Regions from separate parts of the Nocardia sp. NPDC004260 genome, predicted to be linked through region 2. Evidence: riboswitches for the same ligand, from Rfam matches in the RefSeq annotation. Region 2 holds a riboswitch; the other holds the start of a gene.
What was found. A riboswitch is a leader RNA that binds a small molecule or an ion and turns the genes downstream of it on or off. The one in region 2 is predicted to bind S-adenosylmethionine.
Positions count from the first base shown of each region.

Region 1: another riboswitch for S-adenosylmethionine. It lies ahead of metX (homoserine O-acetyltransferase MetX); the one in region 2 lies ahead of ACWEO7_RS23595 (amino acid ABC transporter permease).

Region 1 is NZ_JBSGEZ010000032.1:17,979-25,243, reverse strand. Features, by position in the region: gene ACWEO7_RS19845 (MFS transporter) at 1-1,287, opposite strand, end outside; gene ACWEO7_RS19840 (TetR family transcriptional regulator) at 1,369-2,082, shown strand; SAM riboswitch class IV at 2,135-2,245, shown strand; gene metX (homoserine O-acetyltransferase MetX) at 2,463-3,620, shown strand; gene ACWEO7_RS19830 (hypothetical protein) at 3,682-3,804, opposite strand; gene ACWEO7_RS19825 (DUF3017 domain-containing protein) at 3,856-4,101, opposite strand; gene ACWEO7_RS19820 (tRNA (cytidine(34)-2'-O)-methyltransferase) at 4,319-4,783, shown strand; gene ACWEO7_RS19815 (DUF167 domain-containing protein) at 4,799-5,032, opposite strand; gene ACWEO7_RS19810 (DUF4349 domain-containing protein) at 4,989-5,981, opposite strand; gene ACWEO7_RS19805 (error-prone DNA polymerase) at 6,070-7,265, opposite strand, start outside.
Region 2 is NZ_JBSGEZ010000042.1:44,420-51,684, reverse strand. Features, by position in the region: gene ACWEO7_RS23615 (LLM class flavin-dependent oxidoreductase) at 1-98, opposite strand, end outside; gene ACWEO7_RS23610 (GNAT family N-acetyltransferase) at 95-610, opposite strand; gene ACWEO7_RS23605 (ABC transporter substrate-binding protein) at 615-1,574, opposite strand; gene ACWEO7_RS23600 (amino acid ABC transporter ATP-binding protein) at 1,589-2,356, opposite strand; gene ACWEO7_RS23595 (amino acid ABC transporter permease) at 2,353-3,360, opposite strand; SAM riboswitch class I at 3,388-3,481, opposite strand; gene ACWEO7_RS23590 (hypothetical protein) at 3,867-4,574, shown strand; gene ACWEO7_RS23585 (glycosyltransferase) at 4,600-5,766, opposite strand; gene ACWEO7_RS23580 (LppM family (lipo)protein) at 5,802-6,584, opposite strand; gene ACWEO7_RS23575 (carotenoid biosynthesis protein) at 6,665-7,265, opposite strand, start outside.

The sequences.
Region 1 (7,265 bases), on a different contig from region 2:
AGCCGCGTTCAGCAGCGCGGAGGCGACGCCGGAGTCCTCTTCCTCCACCTGATGCAGCGCGACCGTCTGCATGCCGACGAACAGCGGACCCATACCGAGCGCGATGAGCACCTGAGCGGGCAGCACACCGGCCAGGAAGCTGTCACCGAAGCTCAGTTGAGCCAGCAGCACCAGGCCGATGACGCCCAGCACGGCCCCGGCCAGCATCAGCGGACGCGGGCCGAGCTTCGGCAGCAGGGCGCTGGTGACACCCGCCGAGATCGCGATGCCCGCCGGGAAGGGCAGGAACGCGAAGCCCGCCTTCAGGGCGGAGTAGCCCAGCGTGATCTGGAAGTAGAAGCTCAGGAACAGGAACATCGCGAACATCGCGATCGGGATGAGCAGCGCGGCGAGGAAAGCGCCGCCCCGGTTGATCTCACCCGGGATGTGCAACGGCAGCAGCGGGTTCGCCGAGCGCCGTTCGATCACGACGAAGGCGACGAGCAGGGCCAGCCCGGCGACCAGCAGCGCCAGCGTGCTGCCTGCCAGCCAGCCGTCGTCGGCGGCACGACTGAAGCCGTACACGATGGCGATCAGGCCGAGCGTCACGGTGACGGCTCCTGGCACGTCGTATCCCCCGCTGCGCGGCGCAGGCACGTCCTTCGCCACCCAGGCCAGCGCGCCGAGCAGCGCGATCAGCGCGATCGGCGTGTTGACCAGCAGGCACCAGCGCCAGGAGGCGTATTCGGTGAGCGCGCCACCGGCGATCAGGCCCAGCGCCGCACCACCCGCGGAGATGCCCGCGAACACACCGAACGCGGTGGCCCGCTCGCCGGGCTCGGTGAAGGTCACCGACAGCAGCGAGAGCGCGGCCGGAGCCAGCAGCGCGGCGAACGCGCCCTGCAACGCGCGTCCGGCGAACAGTTCCGCACCGGTCTGCGCGAGACCGGCCAGCGCCGACGCACTCGCGAAGCCGATCAGGCCGACGATGAAGATCCGGCGTCGGCCGAGGTAGTCGGCCAGCCTGCCGCCGAGCAGCAGCAGGCCACCGAAGATCAGCGTGTAGGCGGTGAGCATCCATTGCCGGTTGCCGTCGCTGATGTCGAGATCACGCTGCGCGAACGGCAGCGAGATCGTCACGATGGTGGCGTCCAACACCACCATGAGCTGGGCTAACGCGATCACTCCCAGCGCGAGCCAACGCGCTGAACCGCTCGCCCGCTGCGGCGCGTGCACCGCTGTCGCGGTCTCGGTCACGGTCTTCTCCTCGTCCTCGATGTCCCGAGCAATCCTGTCATCTAGCGACATTTGTCGTCAAGCGCAAAATGTCGCGATACGACATTTGACCGTTACGGACAGGAAAACGCCAGGTTGCGTTAACATGGGGGCATGCTCGAGTTATCGGCGCCGACGGGCGCGGGCGCAGCGGCCGACCGCGCCGCCGGCGGCCCGGCGACCCAGGGCCTGCGCGAACGCAAGAAGCAACAGACCAGGCTGCGGATCATCGCCGCGGCCCTCGACCTGTGCGACACACAGGGCTTCGACGCGACCACGATCGAGCAGATCGCCAACGCGGCGGACGTCTCGCCGCGCACCATCAACCGCTATTTCGACAGCAAGGAAGACATCGTCCTGGGGCCGGTGCAGGATTTCGGGCAAACCATCGCCGAGACGCTGCGCGAGTTGCCCCGCACGGGCAACGAACTCGGGGCGCTGCGCCAGGCCTTCCTGCACGTGGTCGATGAAGCCGCCGCGGCGGGCGAGGCGGATCCGCTGTCGTTCCGGCAGTTCCAGAAGATGCAGCGGATTCTGCGCAGCAGCCCGTCGGTCAGCGCGCGCAGCATGGAGCATGCCGACGACAAGAACCACGCGATCGCCGCGGTGGTCGCCGAGCGCCTCGGCACCACGCCGGACGCGCGCCCGGTGCGGCTGATCGTCGGCGCCTGGCAACTGATCGGCCACATCGGCATGGAGTGCTCCGACGATGTGTTCCTCGACGACGACCTCGCGGTCGCGGCCAGGGCGGGGCGGGCCGCGTTCACCGAGGCCTACGACGAGTTCGTGCGCACCTGCTGTGGTGCGCCGACCGCCGCGGACCAGTGAGTTCGATGGAGGATTTCGGGCGCTGACCGCCCGCCGGTTATGATGCCGGACAGGTCATGAGTACCAGCGTCAAGCCCCGGCTCGCTGGTCGGCAACCCTCCAGCCGCGGTGGGGTGCTCCGGGTGATGACCTGGCTCCCGAGAGCCGGGAGCAAGCGCGTAACAGGAGGTCGCCGCCATGTGTTGTTGTTCGTCACCCACACACCGCTAACCCCTGCTGTACCGGCGAACACCTGCTTGGGAGCAAACCATGAGTGAATTCACCGCGCCCGGGGCCGAGCGAGGCCCGGCGCAGTCGGCCCCGCACAGCCGTGGTGCCGAGTTCGGGATCGTGCGTTTCCTCCCGGATCCTCCGCCCCCCGGTTTCGCGGCGGCGGCGACATGACCGTGAACACCGAACCGAGCGCGCGGACCTCCGGCATCGCCCTGCCGCCCCCCGATGGACAGCTCGGCACCATCGCCATCGGGGACGTGCGACTGGAGAACGGCGCGGTCATCCCGGACGTCCACCTCGCGGTACAACGCTGGGGTGAGCTCTCCCCCGGCCTGGACAACGTCGTGCTGGTCGAACACGCGCTGACCGGCGACTCGCACGTCGTCGGCAAGCCCGACGGCCTGCACCAGCTGCCCGGCTGGTGGGACGGCATGGTCGGGCCGGGCGCGCCGCTGGACACCGACGAATGGTGTGTGGTCGCGACGAACGTGCTCGGCGGCTGTAAGGGCAGCACCGGGCCGTCCACCACGGCTCCGGACGGAAAGCCTTGGGGCGCGCGTTTTCCCGAGATCTCCATCCGTGATCAGGTGACCGCCGAAGCCGCTCTGCTCGACCTGCTCGGTGTCGAGCGGCTCGCGGCCGTGGTCGGCGGGTCGATGGGCGGTATGCGGGTGCTCGAGTGGATGGTCGGCGCACCGGATCGGGTCGCCGCGGCGCTGGTGCTCGCGGTCGGAGCCCGCGCCACCGCCGATCAGATCGGCACCCAGACCACCCAGATCGCGGCGATCACGTCCGATCCGGACTGGCAGGGCGGCGACTATCACGGCACCGGCCGCGCACCGACGACGGGGATGGCGCTGGCCCGGCGGATCGCGCACCTGACCTACCGCACCGAGTTCGAGCTGGATCACCGGTTCGCGAACAAGCCGCAGGGCGACGAGGACCCGTGGAACGGCGGACGGTACGCGGTGCAGAGCTACCTGGACCATCAGGCCGAAAAGCTCTGCAAGCGTTTCGATCCCGCCACGTACGTGTTGCTGACCGAGGCGATGAACCGCCATGACGTCGGCCGCGGCCGGGGCGGCATCGAGGCGGCGCTCTCGGCGACGCCGGTGCCGTGCGTGGTCGGCGGCGTCGACTCCGACCGGCTCTATCCGCTGCGGACCCAGCAGGAACTCGCCGATCTGCTGCCCGGATGCGACGGACTGGAGATCGTGCACTCCCGCGACGGGCACGACGGATTCCTCACCGAGGCGGCGGCGGTGTCCAAACTGCTGACCGAGACCATGCGCCTGGCCCGCGCCGGTGTGCGCCCCGAACGCTGAAAGAGTGCGCTTCCCTCCCGTCCGCACTGATCGGTGCCTCGCGCCGTGATGCCGTCCACTCTCAGAGCGCTGCGGCTCGCCGCGCCGCTTCGATGCGGTTGATGTTGGTCTCGATCCACTCCCGCAGCGCCGCTATCGGCGTGCGCAGTCCGCGCGAGCGGACGGTCTTCGCCGAGCGATACACCGCTGCCCGCTGAGCACAAGGGCGACCCCGCCATCGCTGGGTCGCCCGCCCTCAGCCGACGCCGAGCGTGTTGATCGTGGCCGCGAGGAACAGGATGCTCGACCCCAGCAGCGTCAGCGCGCCGACGTCGAACGGCTTGCTGCGCACCGCCAGCAGCCCCACCCGGGTAGTCGGCAGGCACAGCCGGAATGCCGCCGCCAGCAGCGTGGCACCGCCGAAGAAGAACGTCCCGCGCCGCCAACGATCGGACGCCACGAACACCACCGCCACCACGATGACCAGCGTCACGACGACCATCGGCAGATGGGCACGCAAGAACTCCGCTCCCGAACCGCGGCGTCCGGCCCGGGCGATAGGCGTATCGGCATCGGTCACCTTCCCGATTCTTGCAGACCGGTCCGGTGGTCGACGAGTGGCGCATGCCTGCGGCGAATCGCGAGTAGTCCCCGCGGCGGTGTGCCACTCGTGTGGGGTGCGGGCGGACGGCTCCGGCGACCTGGTTGACTGATGCGTCGTGTTCCATCTGATGTTCCACGAGCCGTGCATTCCGCCGAATACCGGCAACGCGATCCGGTTGGTCGCGGGGACCGGGTGTCATCTGCATCTGATCGAGCCGTTGGGATTCGATCTGTCGGAGCCGAAGTTGCGCAGGGCCGGGTTGGACTACCACGATCTGGCGTCGGTGACGGTGCACCCGAATCTGGCGGCGGCATGGGAGGTACTGCGCCCGGAGCGGGTTTTCGCGTTCACCACCCAGGGCACCACTCGGTTCACGGACGTGGCCTATCGCGAGAACGACGTGCTGCTGTTCGGCACCGAACCCACCGGCCTGCCCGCGGAGGTGCTGGCCGATCCGCGCATCACCGACCGGCTGCGCATCCCGATGCTGCCAGGCCGCCGCTCCATGAACCTTTCCAACGCGGCCGCGGTGACCGTCTACGAGGCATGGCGCCAACTCGGCTTCCCCGGCGGCATTTGATCTGCGGCGGCGACGTCAAGGCACGTCGATTTCGAATCGTTTGAAGCGGGAGGTCGCGCCCGCCGTCAGCCGGACGGCGGACTTGGGGACTGCGAAGTGGCCTGCGAGCAACTCGATGGCGGCCTTGTTGGCCTTTCCTTCGACGGCGGGAGCTCGCACGTACAGTCGCAGGCTGCCGTCGTCGAGGGTCTCCACCAGCGGTCCCTTACGGCTGTTCGGCTTGATCGTCGCCCTTACCACCGTCGGCACTCTTGCCTCCTGCGCTGGTCTCCGCGCCATCCGAGGCGCTGCTCTCCGGCTCCGGTGCCGATTCTCCCGCAGCAGGCGTGGGCTTGCGCCGCCGCGCCAGACGCACGATCCCCCACAGCACGGCGACTACCACCGCGAGGAAGCCGAGCCACGGAATCGCTTTGCCGCTGAACACGATCGCGTCCTGCAGCCAGTCCACCAGCGAGTTCCAGCCGGAGACGATGCCGTCCCAGAAGTTGTCGGGGTCGTCGCCGGAGTTCTTGTGATCGGTGGTGACGTCGATGGTCAGCGTGGACAGGGCGACCTGGTCGTCGAGCCTGCGCTTCTGCGCGGTGAGGCTGTCCAGCTCACCCTGGCGGCTGGACAGCGCCTGCTCGGCGGCGATCAGGTCGGAGGTGGTGGTGGCGCCCGCGATGAGTCCGCGCAGCCGGTCGACCGAGGCTTGCAGTGCCTTGATCCGCGCGTCCAGGTCCTCCCAGTGCATGGTGACGTCGTCGCGGTTGGTGGTGACCCGGGTGATCTGTCCGACCCCGCCGAGGCCCGCGATGAACGCGTCGGTCTTGTCCGCGGGCAGCCGGACGACGAGCGTGGCGCTGGGCTCGTTGTCGTCGGTGCCGGGCTGTTCGGTGCGGCTGTCGACTCGGCCGCCCGCGGCGCGCACCTGGTCGATGATCGTGCCCGCCGCGGTGACCGGCGCGTCCGCGGTGATCTCGACGCTGCCGGTGACCACCTCCTTGCGGGTGGACGTCGGTTCGGCGCCGGAGTTGTCCTCCCGCTTGGGCGGCGCCTGCTCGTGCAGCCCCGGCGGCACGAGCGCGGGAGCCGCGGGTCCCGGACCGGTGACGATCGTCGGCGTCCGATCCCGAGCGGGTGCCGCGTTGTCGTCACCGCAGCCGGTGAGCAAGATCAACCCCAGCACGCCGACGCCCAGCACAGCAAGCTTCCTCATGCCTGGCACAGTAGCCGTTCGCACTGCGCGAAAAGCCGCGCATAACGGTTCTCTAGAACGCTTCTAACACTTCCTTGAAGCAACCGGCTCAACGGAAGTCGCGCGATTTGGACGCCATCCGCAGATCCATGCGCTGCAGATGTTCGGCGACCACGCTGACCACGCCCTCGGCATTCTGCACCCGCCCGCGGATGAGCAGCGCGGCCGCGCCTTGGGCCAGGCGCCGGTAGCGCCGCCACAGCCCCAGCGAGCAGACGATGTTCACCATGCCGGTTTCGTCTTCCAGATTGAGAAAGGTGATGCCCTCCGCGGTCGCGGGACGCTGCCGGTGCGTCACCGCGCCGCCCACCAGGACCCGCGAGCCGTCGGGCACGGTGCGCAGGCCGGAGGCGGGTATGACGCCGAGGGCGTCCAGGTGGGAGCGCAGGAACTGCGTCGGGTAACTGCCCGGCGAGACGCCCGTGGCCCAGACGTCGGCGGCGGCCGTCTCCAGATCGCTCATCCCGGGCAGGACGGGCGCGGTGGTGGACGCGCCGGTGCCGGGCAACCGGTCCGGGCGCTCACCCGCGGCGGCGCCCGCCGCCCAGAGCGCTTCCCGGCGGGTGCTGCCCAGGCTGCCGAGCGCGCCCGCCGTGGCGAGCGATTCCGCTTGCGCGACAGTGAGTTCCACCCGTCCGGTCAGGTCGAGGAAAGACGTGTAGGGCCGCTCACCCCTGGCGGCGACGATGCGCTCGGCGAGGTCGTCGCCGATCTGGCGGATCGCGGCGAGACCGAGGCGCACCTCGGCGCCCTTCGCCTCGAGGGTGGGCTCGGCGCGGCTGGCGTTGACGTCGGGACCGTGCACCATGACCCCGTGCCTGCGCGCGTCGGCGACCAGTGATTGCGGCGAGTAGAACCCCATCGGCTGGGCGCGCAGCAGACCCGCGCAGAAGGCGGCGGGGTGATGCAGCTTGAACCAGGCCGAGTAGTACACGATCGAGGCGAAGCTCTGCGAATGACTCTCGGGAAAGCCGAAATTCGCGAAGGCGTAGAGCTTCTCGTAGATACGGTCGGCGACCTCGCCGGTGATGCCGTGCCGCTCCCGCATGCCCTGGTAGAGCCGCGCTTTGAGACGCTCCATGCGCTCCGGTGACCGCTTGGAGCCCATGGCGCGGCGCAGCTGATCGGCCTCGACGGCGGTGAATCCGGCGACGTCGACGGCCATCTGCATGAGCTGCTCTTGGAACAGCGGCACGCCGAGCGTGCGTTCCAGCGAATTCTTCAGCGCCGGATGGTCGTAGACGA
Region 2 (7,265 bases):
TGGCCGACGACGTCGCGCAGGCGTTCCCGGGTGCCGGGCAGGCGGCCGGTCCGCGGATCGGGTACCCGGGTGACCAAGGTGAACAGCAGGAACTTCACGCGATCGCTCCCAGCACGGGCAGCCGCTTCTCGAAGGGATGCGGCCCGATCTGCTCCGCGGGCAGGTCCGGGTCGTAGAGCGCGCGGTAACCGGCGGCGAGATAGAGGGCGACCGCTTCGGGCTGACGCGGTCCGGTGGTCAGGTAGATCCGCCGGTAGCCGCGGCGCGCGATCTCGGCTTCCAGCTGCTCGAGTACGAACAGCCCGAGCCCTTGCCTGCGGTGCTCCCGCGAGGTCCAGATCCGCTTCAGCTCCGCGGTGTGCGCGTCGTAGCGCTGGAACGCGCCGCCCGCCACCACTTCTCCGTCGCGGGTGACGACCAGCAGCGCGCCGTGCGGCGGCGCGAACGCGGTGGCGGAGTGCTCGCGCAACGAGGCGTGCACCTCGCCGGGCGTGCGACCGTAGCGGCTGCTGTACTCGAGGGCGAGTTCGGCCAGCAGGGGCGCGGCCAGGGGGTCGTCCTGGGCGACCCGGTGCACGCGCAGCGTCGGGGTCGAGAGCGGTTGTGTCATCGGCTCAGCGCTTCTTCGGCAGGCCGGGCGGGTTGATCCGCGATTCGGCGACCTTCTCGCTCTGCAGGCCCCAACGGTCGATCACCTGCTGATATGTGCCGTGCTCGATGGCGTAGGCGAGCGCGTGCTGCACGGCGGTGATCAGCCCGCTGTCCTTCTTGGTGAGCACGGCGATCTCGCCTTGCAGCGCGTCGCCCGCACCGGAGAAGGTGCCCACGATCCTGGTCTGCTTCGCGGTGGCCGCGTGGTAGATCGCCGTCGGGTTCGGGCCGAGGTAGCCGTCGAGCCGCTGCGAGGCCAGCGCCAGGTAGTAGTCGGTGGTCTGCTGGAAGTAGGCGATGTCGATCGGGGGCAAGCCCTCGGCCCGGTTCTGCTCGTTCCACTTCACCAGCAGCTGCTCCTGGTTGGTGCCGCTGCCGACGCCGATCCGCTTGCCCGCCAGGCTCGTCCGATCCTTGTATTCCAGCTTGCTCTGGATCGGCACCTCCAGCGCGACATTGTCCTTGCGGTAGGTCGCGAAGTCGTACTTCTCCTTGCGTTCCTCGGTGACGGTGACGTTGGAGATGAACGCGTCCACCTCACCGGAGTCCACCCGCACGAAGTTCTGCGACCAATCGGCCACCTGCGCATCGAGTTTCAGGCCGAGGATGTCGGCGACCAGCGAGGCGAAGTCGATCTCCGAGCCGACCACCGTCCTGTCGTCGGTGGCGTAGAACCGCAGCGGCGGCGCTGCCCCGGACGTGCCGGTCACGACCAGCGTGCCGCGGTCGCGGATCGCCTTCGGCACCTCGGCGGCGATGGCATCGACCTTGGCGGTGCGAACGCGGCCGGACTGGGCGGGGGAGAGGTCGAAGGTGACCGAACCGGCGGGCTGCGCGGCGCTGTCCGCCTCGGGGTCGGTGCAGCCGGTGGCCAGCAGCACGACCGCGGTCGCGGCGGCGGTGACCAGGGCGGAGAACTTCATCGGATACCTGTTCGTCAACGGACTCGGGAAAGGAACGCGCGAGTGCGCGGGTGTTCGGGATGGTCGAGAACGACCGAGGGCGGGCCCTGCTCGACGATGACGCCCTCGTCGAGGAACACCACGGTGTCGGCGACCTCACGGGCGAAGCCGATCTCGTGGGTGACGATCACCAGCGCGGTGCCGCCGTGCGCCAGATCGCGGATCACGTCGAGCACTTCGCCGACCAGTTCCGGGTCCAGCGCGGAGGTCGGCTCGTCGAACAGGATCACGCGCGGGCGCAGCGCCAGCGCGCGAGCGATCGCCACCCGCTGCTGCTGCCCGCCCGACAGCCTGCGCGGATACGCGTCCGCCAGGTGTCCGATGCCGACCCGATCCAGCAGCAGGCGTGCCTCGCGCTCCACCTCGGTCCGGTCGCGCCGCTGCGCGGACAGCGGTGCGAGCGTGACGTTGTCGAGCACGGTCAGGTGCGGAAACAGATTGAACTGCTGGAAGACGAAGCCGATCCGGGAGCGCTGCTTGCGCACCGCGTGGTCGGGCAGCGCGTGCAAGCGGTCGCGGCGCAGCCGATATCCGATCAGCTCGCCGTCGATGTGCACGGTGCCCGCGTCCAGCGTCTCCAGATGGTTCACCACGCGCAGCAGGGTCGACTTGCCCGACCCGGATGGGCCGATCACGGCCACCACCTCGCCGGATCGCACGGTGAGATCGATGCCGCGCAACACTTCGTGCGAGCCGAAGGATTTCCGGACGCCGCGGACCTGCACGGCGAGTGTGGCGCTCATCGGGTCGCTCCGCGCGGTGCGGCGGGCCCGGCCTCGGCGACCTCGCGCAGCTTCCGCCACGCGCGTTGCAGCGGCGTCGGCGGCGGCGTGCGGTGCGCGCCCTTGGCGTAGTGGCGTTCGATGTAGTACTGCGCCACCGAGAGCGCCGTGGTGAGCACGATGTACCAGACCGTCGCGACCATCAGCAGCGGCACCACCCGTCCGTTGCGCCCGTAGATGACCTGGACCTGGTAGAACAGCTCGGCGATCGCCATCACCGACACGATCGAGGTGCCCTTGAACAGGCTGATCACCTCGTTGGCCGCGTTCGGCAGGATCGAGCGCATCGCCTGCGGCGCCACCACCGTGCGGAATTGCCGCAGCCGTGGAATCCCCAAGGCGGCGGCGGCTTCCAGCTGACCCGCGTCCACCGAGATGAAACCGGCCCGGATGATCTCGGCCGAATACGCCGCCTGATGCAGCGCCAAGCCGATCACGGCGGCGGTGAAACCGCTGATCACCCCGTTCACCTCGAAGGTGAACAGCGCGGGCCCGAACGGGACGCCGACCGAGAGGGTCCGATACAGGTAGGCGATGTTGAACCAGAACAGCAGCTGCACGATCAGCGGAATCGAGCGGAATGCCCAGATGTAGACCCACGCGATCACCCGCAGCACCGGGTTGTTCGACAGCCGGGCGATCGCGAGCGCGGTGCCGAGCAGAAAGCCCAGCGCCGTGCCCCACGCGGTCAGCTCCAAGGTGACCCGCAGCGCCGACAGCACCGACTCGGCCGTGATGTACCGCGCGAACGTCGGCCAATCCCAGCCGGGATTGGTGGCCAGCCCGTGCACGAACTGGGCGAGCAGGATCAGCGCGACGGCACTGATCACCCAGCGCCAGGGATGCCGGGTCTTTGCGACGGTCGGCGTCGCGCCGGTCTCGGCGGGGGCCGGTGTTCCGGTCGGGTCCGGTTCGATCGGCGCGGCCGCCTCGGGGGCGGCGTCCGGCGCGGTGGACGCGCTCATGACGGGTCCTCGATGATCACTTCGGTTCCTCCATCGGTCCCGGCGGAAGCACCCGCACCCGGTGACCGGGGGGTTGCTGCGACGTCGACGAGCCAGGTCTCTCGGTCGCTCTGGATGGTTGGCGCCGACCCCCTGTCAACGGATGTCAGGGGCGAGCCGAATCATGATGCCCAGTAAGGGAAGCCTGGAACAAGAGAAGTAATCACCGTGAGCGTAGATCTTGTCGACGCCGATTCATCGGATCTTTGTAGTAACCGGGCGTGCGCTGCTCTGCCGACGGCGAGGTGAGTTTCGCCGCTTCGCCGATCCCGGGCGCGTGGCGCCGGACTGGGATGGTCCGATGCAGCATACGGCTATCGCCGACGCTGGGGAACGCCGGTGGGCTACGCGGAGGTCCGTTCCGGGCAAACGGGACTCGCCACGAAATTGCTGTGTGCAATACCGGCTGCTGATTGTGTTTGCCGGAGTACTGTCCCCCTCGATCGTTCCGCCGATGAGGAGGTTTCGTGAACATATTGCGCCGTCTGACCCAGTTGTCCGCTGTCGCGACCAGTTCGATCGCCTTCGTGCTCGCCGGGCCGGGGGCCGCGTTCGCGGCTCCGGATGCCACGATTCCCGCGTTCCCCGAGGACTCCGTGCCGATCGCCGCCCCCGGTGACCTGTTCGGCGCGTATCAAGCCGCGCTCGACGCGTTGCGCGCGCTCGGTATCCAGCCGTTCGCGTACCCGAGCGCGTCGGCGTTCTGCCTCGACAACACCACGGCCGGTCTGGCGCCCGCCGTGGCAGGCGCCATTCCGGGGCCGTGGCCGAAGACCACTGTCCAGATTCCCGGCCAGGACCTCAGCGCCGTCAAGGCCGGGCAGGCCATGTTCACCTTCGTGCCCTACGGGCTCGGTCCGGACGGCCCGAATACCGCGGGAATGCAGGTGAGCTGGCTGAATTTGAATACCGGCCGCAGCGGCACGGCCGCCATGGGGCCGCTGCCAGAGGTCGCGCGTTCGATGGTTCCCGCGGCCGTTCCGCCGGACCAGCGGCCCGTGGCCGAGCAGGCGATCCGGGACTTCCTCGTCGCGTCCCTCCCGATGGGCGGGGTGCGCGCGGTCCCGGTGGACACCGGGAAGGGCACCGTGCTCGCCGCGATGTTCGGCACGGTGCAGAACGGCGCCAAGTCATGCTTCTTCCTGCCGACGGTGGGAATCACCCCGGTGCCGTGAGATTCCGTCACCGCGGCACGGTCGCTCAGGGCAGCGGCCGACCTTTCCAGCGCGCCGTGCCGCGGCGACGGGCCAGGTGTGACCGCACCCACAAAAGCAGATACACCGCCACCGATACCGGGTGCGCGACGGCGGCAGACAGATCCGAAGGTTTCAGCGGGCCCCCGGTTTCGGTCGAGCGGGCCAGCAGTCGCCCGGCGACGGCGGCGAGCCAGCCGATCAGGCCCGCCCGGCGGTGCGCCCCGCGGCCGAACACCGCCACTGCGGGCGGCAGCCAATAGGCAAGGGCGGCAACCAGTCCCACCGCCGCTCCACCCGTTATCGTGCCGTCGTAGGCCGACCAGAGCCAGCGGGAGTAGCCCGCGTCCAATTCCGCGGCGTCGCGATACATCCTGGTGCGGGCCAGCGGTCCCGCGGCCACCAGAACCGTGGAGTGACCGGCTCGACGCAGCGTACGGGCGATGTCGAGGTCCTCGGTGACGCTTCCGGCCACCGCCGTGTGGCCGCCCACCGACCGGTACGCGGCGTTGTCGAACACGAGGAACTGCCCGCACGCCACCGCCGTGGCGGGCCGAAGGCTCCGGTCGGCCGCGGTGACCGGCAGCGTCGAGGCCCACGACCAGCACAGCAGGGGCTGCACCAGCGCCTCCGCCACCGAGCCTGCCACTTGCAGGGGCCACGGGGAGACCAACGCGGCGCGTCGTCCGCGCAGCGCGCCGACCGCTGCCGCGAGCGCCGTCGGGGCCAGTCGCACGTCGGCGTCCAAGAAGATCAGCACCGGCGTCGACACCTCCTCGGCCAGCCGGACGCAGGCGGCGGCTTTTCCGGTCCAGCCGGGGACCGGGTCGGACTCGCTGCGCAGCAGCGTGAAACGCGGGTCGCCGTCGATCGCCGCGCGGGCCGCGGCGCCGGTGTCGTCGGTGGACCCGTCGTCGAGGATGCGTACCGCCATGCGCGGCACGCCCACCTGGGCGCGCAGGTCGCCGATCAGCTCGGGTAGCCGGTCGGCCTCGTCGCGCGCCGGGATACAGACGGTGACCGGTTCGATCACCGTCGTCGGGGTGTTCGTCAACCGCCGCACGGTGATCCGGTTGTACAGCGCGAGGCCCGCGCCGAGCGCGGCGACCGCGGCGGCGAAGGAAGGCAGGATCGAGTTCGCGCGCAACGTCTTCGGCAGGTCGGCACTCACCATGCGGGCCACGCTATCGCGGCACACCGACCTGTCGCTCAGCGATTCTGCGTCACCGAGCGCCACCAGCGGCTGAGAGAGAAGCCGACTTCCGGCGCGCCGGGCGCGGCGGGGTTGCGGTCCATGTACGCCATGGCCGCGACGATGGCGGCCACCGCGAGCGTGATGCCGCCCGCGATGCCCGCCCAGCCCGCGAACGAGCGGGTGTTCGGGTCGGCGTAACTGACCTCGGCGCGCAATGTGGAGACATCACCGGGCGGCAGCTTCCAGGAGACGACGTTGTCGCCCTCGCGGCTGCCGTTGGTCTTGGCGACGCGCGCCGGGAACGCGATGGTGAACTGCACGTCCGAACCGTGCGGCGGCACCGATTTCAGATCGACCCGCCCGCTCAGGCTGACCAGATCGCCGGTGCGCTGGAATTGCAACTGGAACATGCCCTGGGTCTGCTCGGACAGCCCGCCGAGCTGCTGCACCTCGCCGAACGACAGATCCTCGAAGAAGACCTGGCTGCCCGTATATCCGTCCTGGGCGTACGGCTCCACCCGCACCTTGGCGGCCAGCGTCTCGGGCGCCTTCAGCTGCGGACCCTTGTCCCCGGGGTCGGCGGGCACCACGGCGGCGACGATCCGTCCGGACACCCGGTCGTTGGACGAGACCCCCATCGAAACCTGGACCCGCAGGCACGCTGCGAGCATCGGGACCAGCATCGCCGCGAGCAGGACGACCGAAGCGGCACGCAGGGCACGGCGTGGGACCCGCCGCGGCGGACGATCCAAGGTTTCGAGCTTCGTGGTGACGGGACTCGGCTGCACGGGTGACATCGTGCCAGGCCGTCCGCCCGGAATGAAACGCGCCACTCATCGCGCGCGTCGGCGCGCCGAGTGCGGGGAATCACCCCGGGTCAGCGGCGCGCGCGAGCCAGGACGACGAGCAGGGGAACACCGAGCACACCCATACCGGCGAAACCGTATCCGGCCGACGGCAGGAGACCGAGGAACACCGCGTGGGCCAGCGCCGACCCCAGCCAGGTCCACAGGAAAAAGGCCACCGGTACGGCGACCGCGATCGCGCGGCCACCCGGTCGCGGGACCCGTACGGGATCCGGAGCCGCTCGCTCCCAGAGCGCCAGCAAGCAGCCCATCGCGAGCGCGACCGCGAACCAACCCAGGTAGTTGGTCACCGGAATCAGGTCCAGCCCGGGCAGTCCGGAGCGGGTGTCACACCAGGTCCACTGCCCGTCGGTCACCATCTGCGAATCCAGGAACAGATCCCAGCCCACCGCACCCACCGCCGTCGCCACGACCCGCGTGACCGTGCGCTGTGACAACAACCCGGCCACCACCCACACCGGATACATCCCGCCGGTCCAGGCCAGCGGGACGAGCAGCGGCACTGTGAGCAGAGCGGGCCCGAGCCGGTCGGTCGCGTACTCGTAGCAGCCGAACGGTATGCCGGTCGCGGTACCGATCACCTCGGCCGTGAGCCCGAGGCCGGAAACGATG